DNA from 2 places in the Enterobacter cloacae complex sp. HYC033_NIDB genome. Region 2 is predicted to be linked to the other one. Evidence: predicted binding sites of a transcription regulator. Region 2 holds the regulator's gene; the other holds the start of a gene.
What was found. The regulator LexA, encoded in region 2, represses DNA repair genes until DNA is damaged. The targets are predictions, from matches to a motif close to TNCTGTATGTACATACAGNA.

Region 1 (7,111 bases), 110 kb from region 2:
CTGTGGCTGGGCAAAGTGAAAGGCGAGCAGTTCGACCGCCTCAGCCTGCTGAACGCTATTCTGCCGGTTTATAAGCAGGTTCTGATTGAGCTGGGTAAGCGCGGTATTCAGTGGGTGCAAATCGATGAACCGGCGCTGGTGCTTGAGTTGCCGCAGGCGTGGCTGGATGCCTTCAAACCGGCGTATGACGCGCTCACGGGCCAGGTGAAGCTGCTGCTGACCACCTATTTCGAGGGCGTAACGCCTAACCTCGACACCATTACTGCGCTGCCGGTTCAGGGTCTGCACGTTGATCTCGTTCACGGCAAAGACGATGTGGCAGAGTTGCACAAGCGTCTGCCTGCGGAGTGGCTGCTCTCTGCCGGTCTGGTGAATGGTCGTAACGTCTGGCGCGCCGATCTCACTGAGAAATATGCACAAATTAAGGATATTGTCGGTAAACGTGAATTGTGGGTAGCCTCTTCCTGTTCCCTGCTGCACAGCCCGATCGACCTGAGCGTGGAGACCCGACTCGACCCTGAGGTGAAAAGCTGGTTTGCCTTCGCCCTGCAAAAATGTGAGGAGCTGGCTCTGCTGCGCGACGCGTTAAACAGCGGCGACACGGCAGCGATTACCGACTGGAGCGCGCCGATCCAGGCGCGCCGTCACTCGACGCGCGTGCATAACCCTGTGGTGGAAAAACGTCTGGCGGCCATCACTGCCCGGGACAGCCAGCGCCAGAGCCCGTATGAAGTGCGCGCCGAAGCCCAGCGTGCGCGCTTTAACCTGCCCGCGTGGCCGACCACAACCATCGGCTCCTTCCCGCAGACTACCGAGATCCGCGGCCTGCGTCTGGACTTCAAAAAGGGCAATCTGGATGCGAATCATTACCGCACCGGCATTGCGGAACACATCAAACAGGCAATCGTCGAGCAGGAACGTCTGGGTCTGGACGTGCTGGTGCACGGCGAGGCCGAGCGTAACGATATGGTGGAATACTTCGGTGAACACCTGGACGGCTTCGTCTTTACCCAGAACGGCTGGGTGCAAAGCTACGGCTCCCGCTGCGTGAAGCCGCCGGTGGTGATCGGCGACGTCAGCCGCCCGGAAGCGATCACCGTGGAGTGGGCGAAGTATGCCCAGTCTCTGACCGACAAACCGGTAAAAGGCATGCTGACGGGGCCGGTGACCATTCTCTGCTGGTCGTTCCCGCGTGAAGATGTATCCCGGGAAACCATCGCCAAACAGATCGCCCTGGCGCTGCGTGATGAAGTGGCGGATCTGGAAGCGGCGGGGATTGGCATCATTCAGATCGACGAACCGGCGCTGCGTGAAGGCCTGCCGCTGCGTCGCAGCGACTGGGATGCTTATCTGACGTGGGGCGTGGAGGCGTTCCGCCTCAACGCGGCCGTCGCGAAGGACGACACGCAGATCCACACCCACATGTGTTACTGCGAATTTAACGACATCATGGACGCCATTGCCGCGCTCGACGCCGATGTGATCACCATCGAGACCTCGCGTTCAGATATGGAGCTGCTGGAGTCGTTCGAAGAGTTCGACTACCCGAACGAAATCGGGCCGGGCGTGTACGACATTCACTCTCCTAACGTGCCGAGCGTGGAGTGGATTGAAGCGCTGCTGAGAAAAGCCGCCCGGCGCATCCCGGCGGAACGTCTGTGGGTAAACCCGGACTGCGGCCTGAAAACCCGCGGCTGGCCTGAAACCCGCGCGGCGCTGGCGAACATGGTGCAGGCGGCGCAGAATTTGCGTCAGGCGTAGTTGGGCTGGATTGCCCGGTTGGCGCAGCCGCCACCGGGCTTTTTGTATTACGCTTTCTTCCCGCCGTACTGGCTGAACCACGCCAGCATTCTCTGCCAGCCATCTTTCGCCGATTCTGCGTGATAGCTCGGACGATAATCGGCATTAAACGCGTGTCCCGCATCCGGGTACACCACGATCTCCGCCGTCGCGTTTGCCGCCCGCAGCGCGTGGCGCATGGTCTCGACGGTATCAAGCGGAATGCCGGTATCCTGACCGCCATACAGCCCTAACACCGGGGCATTGAGATCGGTGGCGATATCAACCGGATGCTTTGGCGAGTTCAGAGTCTTTTCACCCACCAGTTTACCGTACCAGGCCACAGCGGCTTTCAGCTGCGGATTGTGCGCGGCATACAGCCAGCTTATGCGTCCGCCCCAGCAGAAGCCGGTCACCATCAGACGGTGCGGGTCGCCACCGTTGCGCGCCGCCCAGCTGGCAACGTGGTCCAGATCGGCCAGCACCTGCGCGTCCGGGACTTTGCTGACCAGGTTGCTGAACAGCGTCGGGATGTCGCTGTAATCATTCGGATCGCCCTGACGGAAATAGAGTTCCGGCGCAACGGCCAGGTAACCTTCCAGCGCCAGACGGCGGCAGAGGTCGCGAATATGTTCATGAACGCCAAATATTTCCTGCACCACGATCACGATGGGCAGCGGGCCATCGGCAGATTTTGGCCGCGCGTGGTACGCTGGCATGTTCTCTCCCTGGGAGGGAATGGAGGTCTCGCCTGCGGTAATGGCTTCTTCAGGGGTTGAGACGATGGTTGAAGCGTGCGGGGCCGCAGCAGGTGCAAAACCGGTTTTTTCAGTCATGGCATTCTCCGTACCAATGAATGGATTAGCGCAAAGATAAATATAGACACCAGGTTAACAACCCACAGTGCCTTATAGCGTCTATCTTTTGTGCAGCACCCGGCGATATAACTTGTTAATGTGATGTGAATCACTATTTTATGGAAATTAACTGCAATCATTTTCATTCATGGTGAGGTGTGTCACGAAATGATGCGCATTGCTTCTGTAAAGTACCGTTTTACTTCTTCTGACAAACCGACCCACAGAGGAGTCACCTATGTCTAAGTCTGATGTTTTTCATCTCGGCCTCACTAAAAACGATTTACAAGGGGCTACGCTTGCTATCGTCCCTGGCGATCCTGAGCGTGTGGAAAAGATCGCCGCGCTGATGGATAAGCCGGTTAAGCTGGCAGCCCATCGCGAATTCACCACCTGGCGCGCAGAGCTGGACGGTAAAGCGGTGATCGTGTGCTCTACCGGTATTGGTGGCCCGTCTACCTCTATCGCCGTTGAAGAGCTGGCGCAGCTGGGCATTCGTACTTTCCTGCGTATCGGCACCACCGGCGCCATTCAGCCGCACATCAACGTGGGCGACGTGCTGGTTACCACCGCCTCCGTGCGTCTGGACGGGGCGAGCCTGCACTTTGCACCGATGGAATTCCCGGCAGTGGCCGATTTCGAATGCACCACCGCGCTGGTTGAAGCCGCGAAGTCCGTGGGCGCCACCACCCACGTGGGCGTAACTGCCTCTTCCGACACCTTCTACCCGGGCCAGGAGCGTTACGACACCTTCTCTGGTCGCGTGGTGAGCCGTTTCAAAGGCTCCATGGAAGAGTGGCAGTCGATGGGCGTCATGAACTACGAAATGGAATCTGCGACGCTGCTGACCATGTGCGCAAGCCAGGGTCTGCGTGCCGGTATGGTGGCGGGCGTAATCGTCAACCGGACTCAGCAGGAGATCCCGAACGCTGAAACCATGAAGCAGACTGAAAGCCATGCGGTGAAAATCGTGGTTGAAGCGGCGCGCCGCCTGATCTAATTCTCTCTTCAGTGCTAAAAGGCCGACATGCTCGGCCTTTTCTTTTTGCGTAACGCCTCGCAGGAAAACCCTTTCAAACTGGACGTTCATACAGCACAATTCTATTTTGTGCGGGTTAGACGTGGATGCAGGGGGCATTGTGGATATCTCAATCCTGGTTTATGCGGTAGTTGCGCTGGTGAGCGTGGGGATTGGCTGGCTCATTTCCGGCTACCAGCATGCGCAGCAGAAAGCCGAACAGCTGGCAGAGCGCGAAGAGATCGTCGCCGAACTCAGCGCGACGAAACAACAGCTTGCGCTGAGTGACCACTGGCGCGACGAGTGCGAACTGCTCAATAACGAACTGCGCAATCTGCGTGATATCAACACCTCGCTGGAGGCCGATCTCCGGGAAGTGACCACCCGTCTTGAGTCCACCCAACTGCACGCCGAAGACAAAATCCGTCAGATGATCAACAGCGAGCAGCGTCTTAGCGAGCAGTTTGAGAACCTCGCGAACCGCATTTTTGAGCACAGCAATCGCCGCGTGGATGAGCAGAACCGCCAGAGCCTGAACAGCCTGCTGACGCCCCTGCGTGAGCAGTTGGATGGCTTTCGCCGTCAGGTACAGGACAGCTTTGGTCAGGAGGCCCGCGAGCGCCACACGCTGGCGCATGAAATTCGTAATCTCCAGCAGCTGAATGCGCAGATGGCGCAGGAGGCGGTTAACCTGACACGCGCACTGAAAGGTGATAACAAAGCGCAGGGAAACTGGGGCGAAGTGGTCATGACGCGCGTGCTGGAGGCCTCTGGCCTGCGCGAAGGATACGAATATGAAACGCAGGTCAGCATTGAGAACGATACGCGCTCGCGGATGCAGCCGGATGTCATTGTTCGTCTGCCGCAGGGCAAAGATGTGGTTATCGACGCCAAAATGACGCTGGTGGCCTATGAGCGCTACTTCAACGCGGAAGATGACTACACCCGCGAAACAGCGTTGCAGGAGCACATCGCCTCCGTGCGTAACCATATCCGTCTGCTTGGCAGAAAAGATTATCAGCAGTTGCCGGGGCTGCGATCGCTGGATTATGTGCTGATGTTCATTCCGGTCGAGCCTGCGTTCCTTCTGGCGCTCGACAGACAGCCCGAGCTGATCACCGAAGCGCTGAAAAATAACATTATGCTGGTCAGCCCCACCACGCTGCTGGTGGCGTTACGTACCATTGCCAACCTGTGGCGCTATGAGCACCAAAGCCGTAACGCGCAGCAGATTGCCGATCGCGCCAGCAAGCTGTACGACAAAATGCGGCTGTTTGTGGACGATATGTCCTCGGTGGGGCAAAGCCTCGAGCGCGCGCAGGATAACTACCGCCAGGCGATGAAAAAACTCTCCTCCGGGCGTGGCAATTTGCTGGCGCAGGCGGAGGCGTTTCGCAGCCTGGGGGTGGAAGTTAAACGCGAGATTAATCCGGAACTGGTGGAGCAGGCTACGGCTCAGGACGAAGAGTTTCGTCTGCGTGAAGGCGACGGTGAGCAAAATAGCCGCAATGAAGACAATGGTTTAGCGGCAAATTTATCCCCCGAAGCACAGCCGGCGCGTTTCTTTCACGGTGGTTGAAACGTAGGGCAAATGCGCCCAATCTGTTACACTTCACGAACATTTGACTGATTAGCAGGCTCTGAGATGGTTGACGATTCACAAGACACAACGCACTTTGGCTTTCAGACTGTCGCCAAAGCGCAGAAAGCTGACATGGTGGCCCACGTATTTCATTCCGTGGCGGCGAAGTACGATGTGATGAATGATTTGATGTCATTCGGCATTCATCGCTTGTGGAAGCGCTTCACTATTGATTGCAGCGGCGTGCGCCGTGGACAAACGGTGCTGGATTTAGCCGGAGGCACAGGGGATCTGACCGCTAAATTCTCCCGTCTGGTTGGCGAAACCGGCCGCGTGGTGCTGGCGGATATCAACGACTCCATGCTGAAAATGGGACGCGAAAAGTTGCGTAACATCGGCGTGGTGGGCAACGTTGAATATGTTCAGGCCAACGCCGAAGCGCTGCCGTTCCCGGATAATACGTTCGACTGCATCACCATCTCTTTCGGTCTGCGTAACGTGACCGATAAAGATAAAGCGCTGCGCTCCATGTACCGCGTGCTGAAGCCGGGCGGCCGACTGCTGGTTCTCGAGTTTTCTAAACCGATTATCGACCCGCTGAGCAAAGCTTACGATGCCTATTCCTTCCACGTTCTGCCGCGCATCGGCGAGCTGGTGGCAAACGATGCAGAAAGTTACCGTTATCTGGCCGAATCCATCCGAATGCACCCGGATCAGGACACGCTGAAAGCGATGATGCAGGATGCGGAGTTTGAAAACGTGGAATACTTCAATATGACGGCGGGTGTCGTCGCGCTGCATCGTGGTTACAAGTTCTGAGTGGAGGTTTCCCGTGCCCATTAAACCCTTAGTCACCGCAGGCATCGAGAATGTACTGAATGCCTTTCTGTATCGCGCTCCGGCGCTGAAAACCGCACGTCAGCGGCTTAACGGAAAGGTGCTGCGCATCGTTTTAAAGGAGTTCTCGACGCCGCTTGTGTTGGTCTTCAGCGAACGCCAGCTTGACGTTCTGGGTGAGTGGGAAGGCGAGGCTGACTGCTCGGTGATTACGCACATGAGCGTATTGCCAAAACTGCGTGACCGTCAGCAGATGACGGCGCTTATTCGCAGCGGTGAGCTGGAGGTCGAAGGCGATATTCAGGTGGTACAGAACTTCGTTGCACTCAGCGATCAGGCTGAATTCGACCCGGCGGAACTGATGGCGCCCTATATCGGCGACATCGCGGCTGAAGGTATAAGCAAAACGCTGCGCACGGGTTCCGCTTTCCTTCGTAAAGGTCTGCTCCGTCAACAGCGCTACGCTGCCGAGGTGCTGACCGAAGAGTGGCGTATGGCGCCGGGGCCTTTAGAAGTCGCCTGGTTTGCAGAAGAGACCGCGGCAGTTGAGCGCGCAGTTGATGCGTTAACCAAACGGCTGGAAAAACTGGAGGGCAAATGACGCCTGGTGAAATTCGGCGCCTCTATTTTATCGTTCGCACCTTTTTGAGCTACGGGCTCGACGAGCTTATCCCCAGAATGCGTATCACCCTGCCGCTTCGGCTTTGGCGTCGCACGCTGTTCTGGATGCCGAATCGCCATAAGGATCAGGAGCTGGGCGCACGCCTGCGTCTTGCGTTACAGGAGCTGGGCCCGGTCTGGATCAAGTTTGGGCAGATGCTCTCAACACGTCGCGACCTTTTCCCACCGCAGATTGCCGATCAGCTCGCGCTATTGCAGGACCGCGTTGCTCCGTTTGACGGAGAGAGAGCGAAGAAACAAATCGAAGAAGCGATGGGCAATATCCCCATCGAGACCTGGTTTGATGATTTCGATATTCAGCCCCTGGCCTCTGCCTCTATTGCGCAGGTTCACACCGCGCGCCTGAAGGAAAATGGC
Region 2 (7,111 bases):
GTTTATCGGGCGCTGGATTTTCTGCTGGAGCAAGGGTTTGTGCATAAAGTGGAATCAACAAACAGCTATGTGCTGTGCCATCTTTTTGACCAGCCAACTCACACGTCCGCCATGTTTATCTGCGATCGCTGTGGTGTGGTGAAGGAAGAGTGTGCGGAAGGTGTGGAAGATATTATGCATACGCTGGCAGCCAGAATGGGCTTTGCGCTGCGCCATAACGTGATTGAAGCCCACGGCTTATGTTCTGCCTGCGTGGAGGTGGAGTCATGCCGCCATCAGGATGCCTGTCAGCACGATCACTCTATCCTGGTCAAGAAAAAGCCGCGTTAAAGCCAAAGAAAAAGGCGGCTCAGGGCCGCCCTTGGGGATAGTGCCGGTTACCAGCGGTAGTCGTTACGGGTTTCCCAGTCTTTGACTTCATTTTCCGCCTGATCTTTTTCGTAACCGTAGCGCTCCTGGATTTTACCTACCAGCTGATCGCGCTTACCTTCAATGACGGTCATATCGTCATCTGTCAGCTTACCCCACTGTTCTTTCGCTTTACCTTTGAATTGCTTCCAGTTGCCGCCGATTTCGTCTTTATTCATAATCGTGTCCTCGTGTTAAGCGTCTATGAGTATCGTCCGCTTCGTTCTTTTCTGCTGGACGTGATTATTATTGTAGTTAAGGATTCGGCAGTTGTTTTTATATTCGGAATCTTTAACCGTTACGATATATCGTGCGGGGCTGGAAACCAGGTATTGTTTCGCCAGTGACGATGCCAGATAACGGCCAGCGAAAGGCCACGCAGTGAGAGAAACACCGCCAGCGCCAGCCACAGACCATGATTGCCGAGATACGGCAGGGTTAGCAGCGTCAGGCCGAACCCCGCCGCCGCGACGGCCATGCTGTTGCGCATCTCCGCCCCTCGCGTCGCACCAATAAACATGCCGTCCAGCAAATAGCACCACACGCCCACCACCGGTAATACTACCTGCCAGAGGATGTAGCGATCGGCCAGCTCACGTAGCGCGGGCAACGAGGTGAGTAGCGCGACAATATGCCCACCAAAACAGGCGTACACCAGAGCAAAGACCAGCGCCACCAGGCCCGCCTGACGACAGGCAGCACGCCAGACCTCACGTAACTGGCCGCTTTCACGCGCGCCATAGGCCTGCCCTGAATGCGCCTCGACGGCGTAAGCAAAACCATCCAGCGCATAAGCGGTAAAGGTCAGTAACGTCATGAGCACTGCGTTGACTGCGACGATTTCAGGCCCAAGACGCGCACCAAAAACGGTTAATGCACCAAAGCAGAGTTGCAGCAGAAGCGAACGGAGCATGATGTCGCGATTAAGCGCCAGCAGCTTACGAATGTTGCCGCGCCAGGCCGATTTCAGCAGATCCAGGGTGATACCGCGCATCGCCAGCACGCGCCAGACCATCCCCAAACCGATCAGCAGCGTACCGTACTCGGCAATCGCCGTGGCCAGCGCCGCGCCCCGGACGTTCATGTGCAGCCCCATCACCAGCCAGAGATCGAGCACAATGTTAAGCAGGTTGCCCACCACCAGTAGGATCACCGGTGCGCGGGCGTACTGCACGCCCAGCAGCCAGCCCAGCAAGACCAGGTTTGCCAGTGAAGCGGGCGCGCTGAGCCAGCGAATTTCGAGGAACCGCCGGGCCTGTTCCAGTACGGCATCGCTGCCGCCTACAATATGGAGCGCAAGATCAATCAGCGGCGTACGCAACAGAACGATTAACGCGCCAGCACCGAATGCCAGAATGAGCGGCTGAACCAGCGCACGCGCCAGACGCAGAGGATCTTTTGCACCATACGCCTGGGCCGTCAGGCCTGTCGTACTCATGCGCAGAAAAAGCAGCAGCATAAAGAGGAAGCTGGTCGCCGTTGCGCCGATCGCGACGCCGCCAAGATAAATCGGCGAATCGAGATGCCCGATAACCGCCGTATCCACCAGCCCCAGCAGAGGAACGGTAATATTGGAAAAAATCATCGGTAGCGCAAGACGCCACAACGCCTTATCGGCAGAAGTTAGCAGTGCCATGGAAATTACCGGAATCAGAAAACAGGCCAGGCTGTAGAGGAACTACAGCCTGTCAGGAAGAGATTACAGCCATTCACCGTTGCGGATAACGCCGACCGCCAGCCCTTCAATAGAGAAGCTCTGCTCGCGGAGATCCACCACAATCGGGGAGAATTCATTGTTTTCAGGCAGAAGCTGCACGGTATTGCCTTGTTTTTTCAGGCGCTTAACCGTCACTTCATCATCAATGCGCGCCACCACGACTTGCCCGTTACGCACGTCCTGCGTTTTGTGTACCGCCAGCAGATCGCCATCCAGAATACCGATATCTTTCATGGACATTCCGCTAACGCGCAGCAGGAAATCGGCGCTCGGCTTGAACATGCCTGGGTCAACCTGATAGTGCCCTTCGATGTGCTGCTGCGCCAGCAGAGGTTCACCTGCGGCAACGCGGCCCACCAGCGGAATACCGCTCTCTTCTTCCACAAGCAGACGAATGCCGCGTGAGGCGCCGGAAACAATCTCAATCACGCCCTTACGCGCCAGCGCTTTAAGGTGCTCTTCGGCAGCATTAGGAGAACGGAAGCCCAGACGCTGCGCAATTTCTGCACGCGTGGGTGGCATACCCGTCTGGCCGATATGATCCCGAATGAGATCAAACACCTCTTGCTGCCTGGTCGTTAACGCTTTCATACCGCCCCCTGGGTGTATATACAGTTATGCTGTGAGTATATACAGTCAAAGGCGATTTTGGAACCAAAAACTGCACAAAAAACCAGGGACTTAATTATTCCTCGAGGCTCATCGGAAATGCGACCAAAGCAGCGTGACCCAGGTGATCGCCGCAGTGATAATCGCCAGCAGTACGGCAGCGGAACCCATGTCTTTCGCCCGGCCAGACAGTTCATGGAATTCCGACCCGATTCGGTCAACAACGGCCTCAATAGCGCTATTCAGAATTTCCACTATCATCACCAGAAGGACAGATCCGATGAGCAGTACGCGGGTGATAGCATCAACATCAAGGAAGCAGGCGATGACAACGGCAACGATTGCGGCAACCGCTTCCTGGCGGAAAGCGGCTTCATTAACCCATGCCGCGCGGAAACCTTTCCATGAATAACCGGCAGCTTTAATGATTCGAGTTAACCCAGTGGTATTATTGGCCATTAAAAGAACCTTTTATGATAAATAGCGTCTGTAACTAAAGCCGCAGCGCGTTTTGCTGCAACCTGAAGTATGACGGGTAACAACAGAAATTTTGCGCGCTTTCTGTTATCCTTGCGCCGCAATTGCATTATTAACCAGAGGCTTTACATCGTTTATGTCCGGCTGGCCACGAATTTACTACAAATTACTTAATTTACCATTAAGCGTACTGGTAAAAAGTAAGTCTATCCCAGCAGAACCTGCGCTGGAATTAGGGCTCGATACGTCGCGCCCTATTATGTACGTTTTGCCTTATAACTCGAAGGCAGACCTGCTGACGCTTCGCGCTCAATGTCTGGCGCACGATTTACCTGACCCGCTCGAACCGCTGGAAGTCGACGGTACGCTGCTGCCGCGCTACGTGTTCATCCATGGCGGACCGCGCGTGTTCACCTATTACACGCCGAAAGAAGAGTCCATTAAGCTGTTCCATGATTACCTTGATCTGCACCGCAGCAACCCCGATCTGGACGTGCAGATGGTGCCGGTGTCGGTGATGTTTGGCCGCCGTCCGGGGCGTGAAAAAGGGGAAGAGAACCCGCCGCTGCGTATGCTCAACGGCATTCAGAAGTTCTTCGCCGTCTCCTGGCTAGGACGCGACAGCTTTGTCCGCTTCTCACCTTCCGTTTCACTGCGCCGCATGGCGGATGAACACGGCACTGACAAAATCATTGCGCAAAAGCTGGCGCGCGTTGCGCGTATGCACTTTGCACGTCAGCGTCTGGCGGCCGTTGGGCCACGTCTCCCGGCGCGTCAGGATCTGTTCAACAAGCTGCTGGCTTCCAAAGCGATTGCCCGTGCCGTAGAAGATGAAGCGCGCAGCAAGAAAATTTCGCACGAGAAAGCGCAGCAGAACGCAATCGCGCTGATGGAAGAGATCGCCGCGAACTTCTCCTACGAGATGATTCGCCTCTCTGACCGTATCCTCGGCTTTACGTGGAACCGCCTCTATCAGGGGATTAACGTCCACAACGCCGAGCGCGTGCGTCAGTTAGCGCACGACGGCCACGAAATTGTCTATGTGCCCTGCCACCGCAGCCACATGGACTACCTGTTGCTCTCTTACGTGCTCTATCACCAGGGGCTGGTGCCGCCGCATATTGCTGCCGGTATCAACCTGAACTTCTGGCCAGCAGGCCCGATATTCCGCCGTCTGGGTGCGTTCTTCATTCGTCGTACCTTCAAAGGTAACAAGCTCTACTCCACCGTCTTCAGGGAGTATCTGGGCGAGCTGTTCAGCCGCGGTTATTCCGTGGAGTACTTTGTTGAAGGTGGTCGCTCGCGTACCGGTCGTCTGCTCGATCCGAAGACCGGCACGCTGTCGATGACCATTCAGGCCATGCTGCGTGGCGGTACGCGTCCTATCACGCTGGTGCCTATTTACATCGGTTATGAACACGTGATGGAAGTGGGCACCTACGCGAAAGAGCTGCGCGGTGCGACCAAAGAGAAAGAGAGTCTGCCGCAGATGCTGCGTGGGCTGAGTAAACTGCGCAACCTCGGCCAGGGCTACGTGAACTTTGGTGAGCCCCTGCCGTTGATGACATATCTGAACCATCATGTTCCGGAGTGGCGCGAGTCTATCGATCCTATCGAAGCGGTACGTCCGGCCTGGCTGACGCCAACGGTCAACGGCATTGCATCCGAGCTGATGGTACGCATCAACAATGCTGGTGCGGCAAACGCCATGAACCTGTGTTGTACTGCGCTTCTGGCCTCCCGCCAGCGTTCACTGACCCGCGAACAGCTGACCGAGCAGATTGACTGCTACCTGGATATCATGCGCAACGTGCCGTATTCCGTTGATTCGACCGTGCCGTCTGCCACCGCCAGCGAGCTGATCGATCACGCGTTGCAGATGAACAAGTTCGAAGTCGAGAAAGATACGATTGGTGACATCATCATTCTGCCGCGCGAGCAGGCCGTGCTGATGACCTACTACCGCAATAACATCACGCACATGCTGATGCTGCCGTCGCTGATGGCGGCCATTATTACCCAGCACCGCCGGATTTCGCGTCAGGAGCTGCTGCGCCATATTCAGGCCATCTACCCAATGCTGAAAGCGGAGCTGTTCCTGCGCTGGAGTAAGGATGAACTGGCGGCAGAGCTCGATAAAATGACGGCAGAGATGCATCGTCAGGGGCTGATTACCATCAGTGATGATGAACTGCATATCAATCCGTCACGTTCCCGTACCTTGCAGCTTCTGGCTTCCGGTGCGCGTGAGACGTTGCAGCGCTACGCCATTACCTTCTGGTTGCTGAGTGCAAATCCGTCCATCAACCGCGGTACGCTGGAAAAAGAGAGCCGGACGCTGGCCCAGCGCCTTTCCGTTCTGCATGGCATTAACGCCCCGGAATTCTTCGACAAAGCGGTATTCAGCTCCCTGGTGCTGACGCTGCGCGACGAAGGGTACATTAGCGATACGGGCGATGCCGAGCCGGAAGAGACGATGAAGGTTTACCAGATGCTGGCAGAGCTGATTACCGCGGATGTGCGTTTGACGATTGAGAGTTCGACGCAGGGCGAGTGATGCTAAAGCCGGGTGGCGCTAACGCTTACCCGGCCTACATGTTCCGCTAAATCGTAGGCCGGGTAAGGCGAAGCCGCCACCCGGCTTTTTTATCACCAGTAACTCATCGCCAGGCCCAGAAACAGCACCAGCCCGACGTAGTTATTATTCAGAAACGCTTTAAAGCAGGCTTCACGCTCGCGTTTCGCGATCAGCTTCTGCTGATACGCAAACAGCAGCCCCGCCACCAGTACGGACCAGTAATACTCCCAGTTCAGGCCGTTCAGGCGACCAATCGCCACCATCAGCGCCAGCACCGCCACCTGCAATATGCCGATGATAAGTTTGTCGTGACGACCAAACAGGATCGCCGTCGATTTGATGCCAATCTTGAGATCGTCATCGCGATCGACCATCGCGTATTGGGTATCGTATGCAACGGCCCAGAGAATATTCGCCAGGAACATCAGCCAGCAGCTGAGCGGAACGGACTCGCTGACCGCGGCAAACGCCATGGGAATCGACCAGCCAAATGCCGCACCCAATACCACCTGCGGCAGATGGGTGTATCGCTTCATGAACGGGTAAACCCAGGCCAGCGCCAGAGCAGCAACGGACAGCAGAATGGTCATGGTGTTAAGGGTTAACACCAGCATAAAAGAGAGAAGCACCAGCACCACAAACAGAATGCGCGCCTCTTTCCCGGTCACCTGACCGCTCGGCAGAGGACGATTCGCGGTGCGCTTAACATGTCCATCAAATTTCCGGTCAGCATAGTCGTTGACCACACAGCCCGCAGCGCGCATCAGCCAGACGCCCGCCACAAACACCGCCAGGATCCACAGCGGCGGCACGCCCGGCGTGGCAACCCACAGCGCCCATAAGGTCGGCCACAGCAGCAGCAGCGCGCCAATGGGTTTATCAGTACGCATCAGGCGGTGATAGGCCAGCAGCTTATTCTGCGTCAGACTCCACTCCATTTTTTCTCCCTCTTAGTACAACGGCGATGCAGGCAAAAAGAGTTCCGTCAGTATTAACGGCTTGCCACTCAAACGAAGGCGGGAACGGCGCCCCCACAAATCGGCATCGCAACCAATTTCAATAAAATCACGGGTCAGTTCAGACGAGGTGAACAGATAGCGCCCCAGGGGCGTTTTGCCGAGGCGTTGCAATGCCAGCTCCGGCCCGGAAAGTGTAGACTCAGGAACCACCGTCCGCCCGGCAAGCCACGGCTCGCCATCTGCACACAGTAAAATTTCACGCAGCCAGTAGCGTTCTTCTTGCGGCAGCAGCGGCAGCTCGCTGGCAATCTCCGCAGGCGAGACAAACCCTTCCTGAATCATCGTCACCGTGACCGTTTTACC

Region 1: rmuC (DNA recombination protein RmuC) is a predicted target of LexA. The motif match lies at 3,713-3,732, and genes of this name have one in related genera.

Annotation. Positions count from the first base shown of each region.
Region 1 is NZ_CP115123.1:989,581-996,691, forward strand. It holds gene metE (5-methyltetrahydropteroyltriglutamate--homocysteine S-methyltransferase) at 1-1,761, shown strand, start outside; gene O1721_RS04730 (dienelactone hydrolase family protein) at 1,809-2,615, opposite strand; gene udp (uridine phosphorylase) at 2,875-3,636, shown strand; gene rmuC (DNA recombination protein RmuC) at 3,776-5,233, shown strand; gene ubiE (bifunctional demethylmenaquinone methyltransferase/2-methoxy-6-polyprenyl-1,4-benzoquinol methylase UbiE) at 5,300-6,055, shown strand; gene ubiJ (ubiquinone biosynthesis protein UbiJ) at 6,069-6,674, shown strand; gene ubiB (ubiquinone biosynthesis regulatory protein kinase UbiB) at 6,671-7,111, shown strand, end outside.
Region 2 is NZ_CP115123.1:1,096,064-1,103,174, reverse strand. It holds gene zur (zinc uptake transcriptional repressor Zur) at 1-330, shown strand, start outside; gene O1721_RS05235 (CsbD family protein) at 378-587, opposite strand; gene dinF (MATE family efflux transporter DinF) at 707-2,044, opposite strand; gene lexA (transcriptional repressor LexA) at 2,108-2,716, opposite strand; gene O1721_RS05220 (diacylglycerol kinase) at 2,825-3,193, opposite strand; gene plsB (glycerol-3-phosphate 1-O-acyltransferase PlsB) at 3,348-5,768, shown strand; gene ubiA (4-hydroxybenzoate octaprenyltransferase) at 5,861-6,727, opposite strand; gene ubiC (chorismate lyase) at 6,740-7,111, opposite strand, start outside.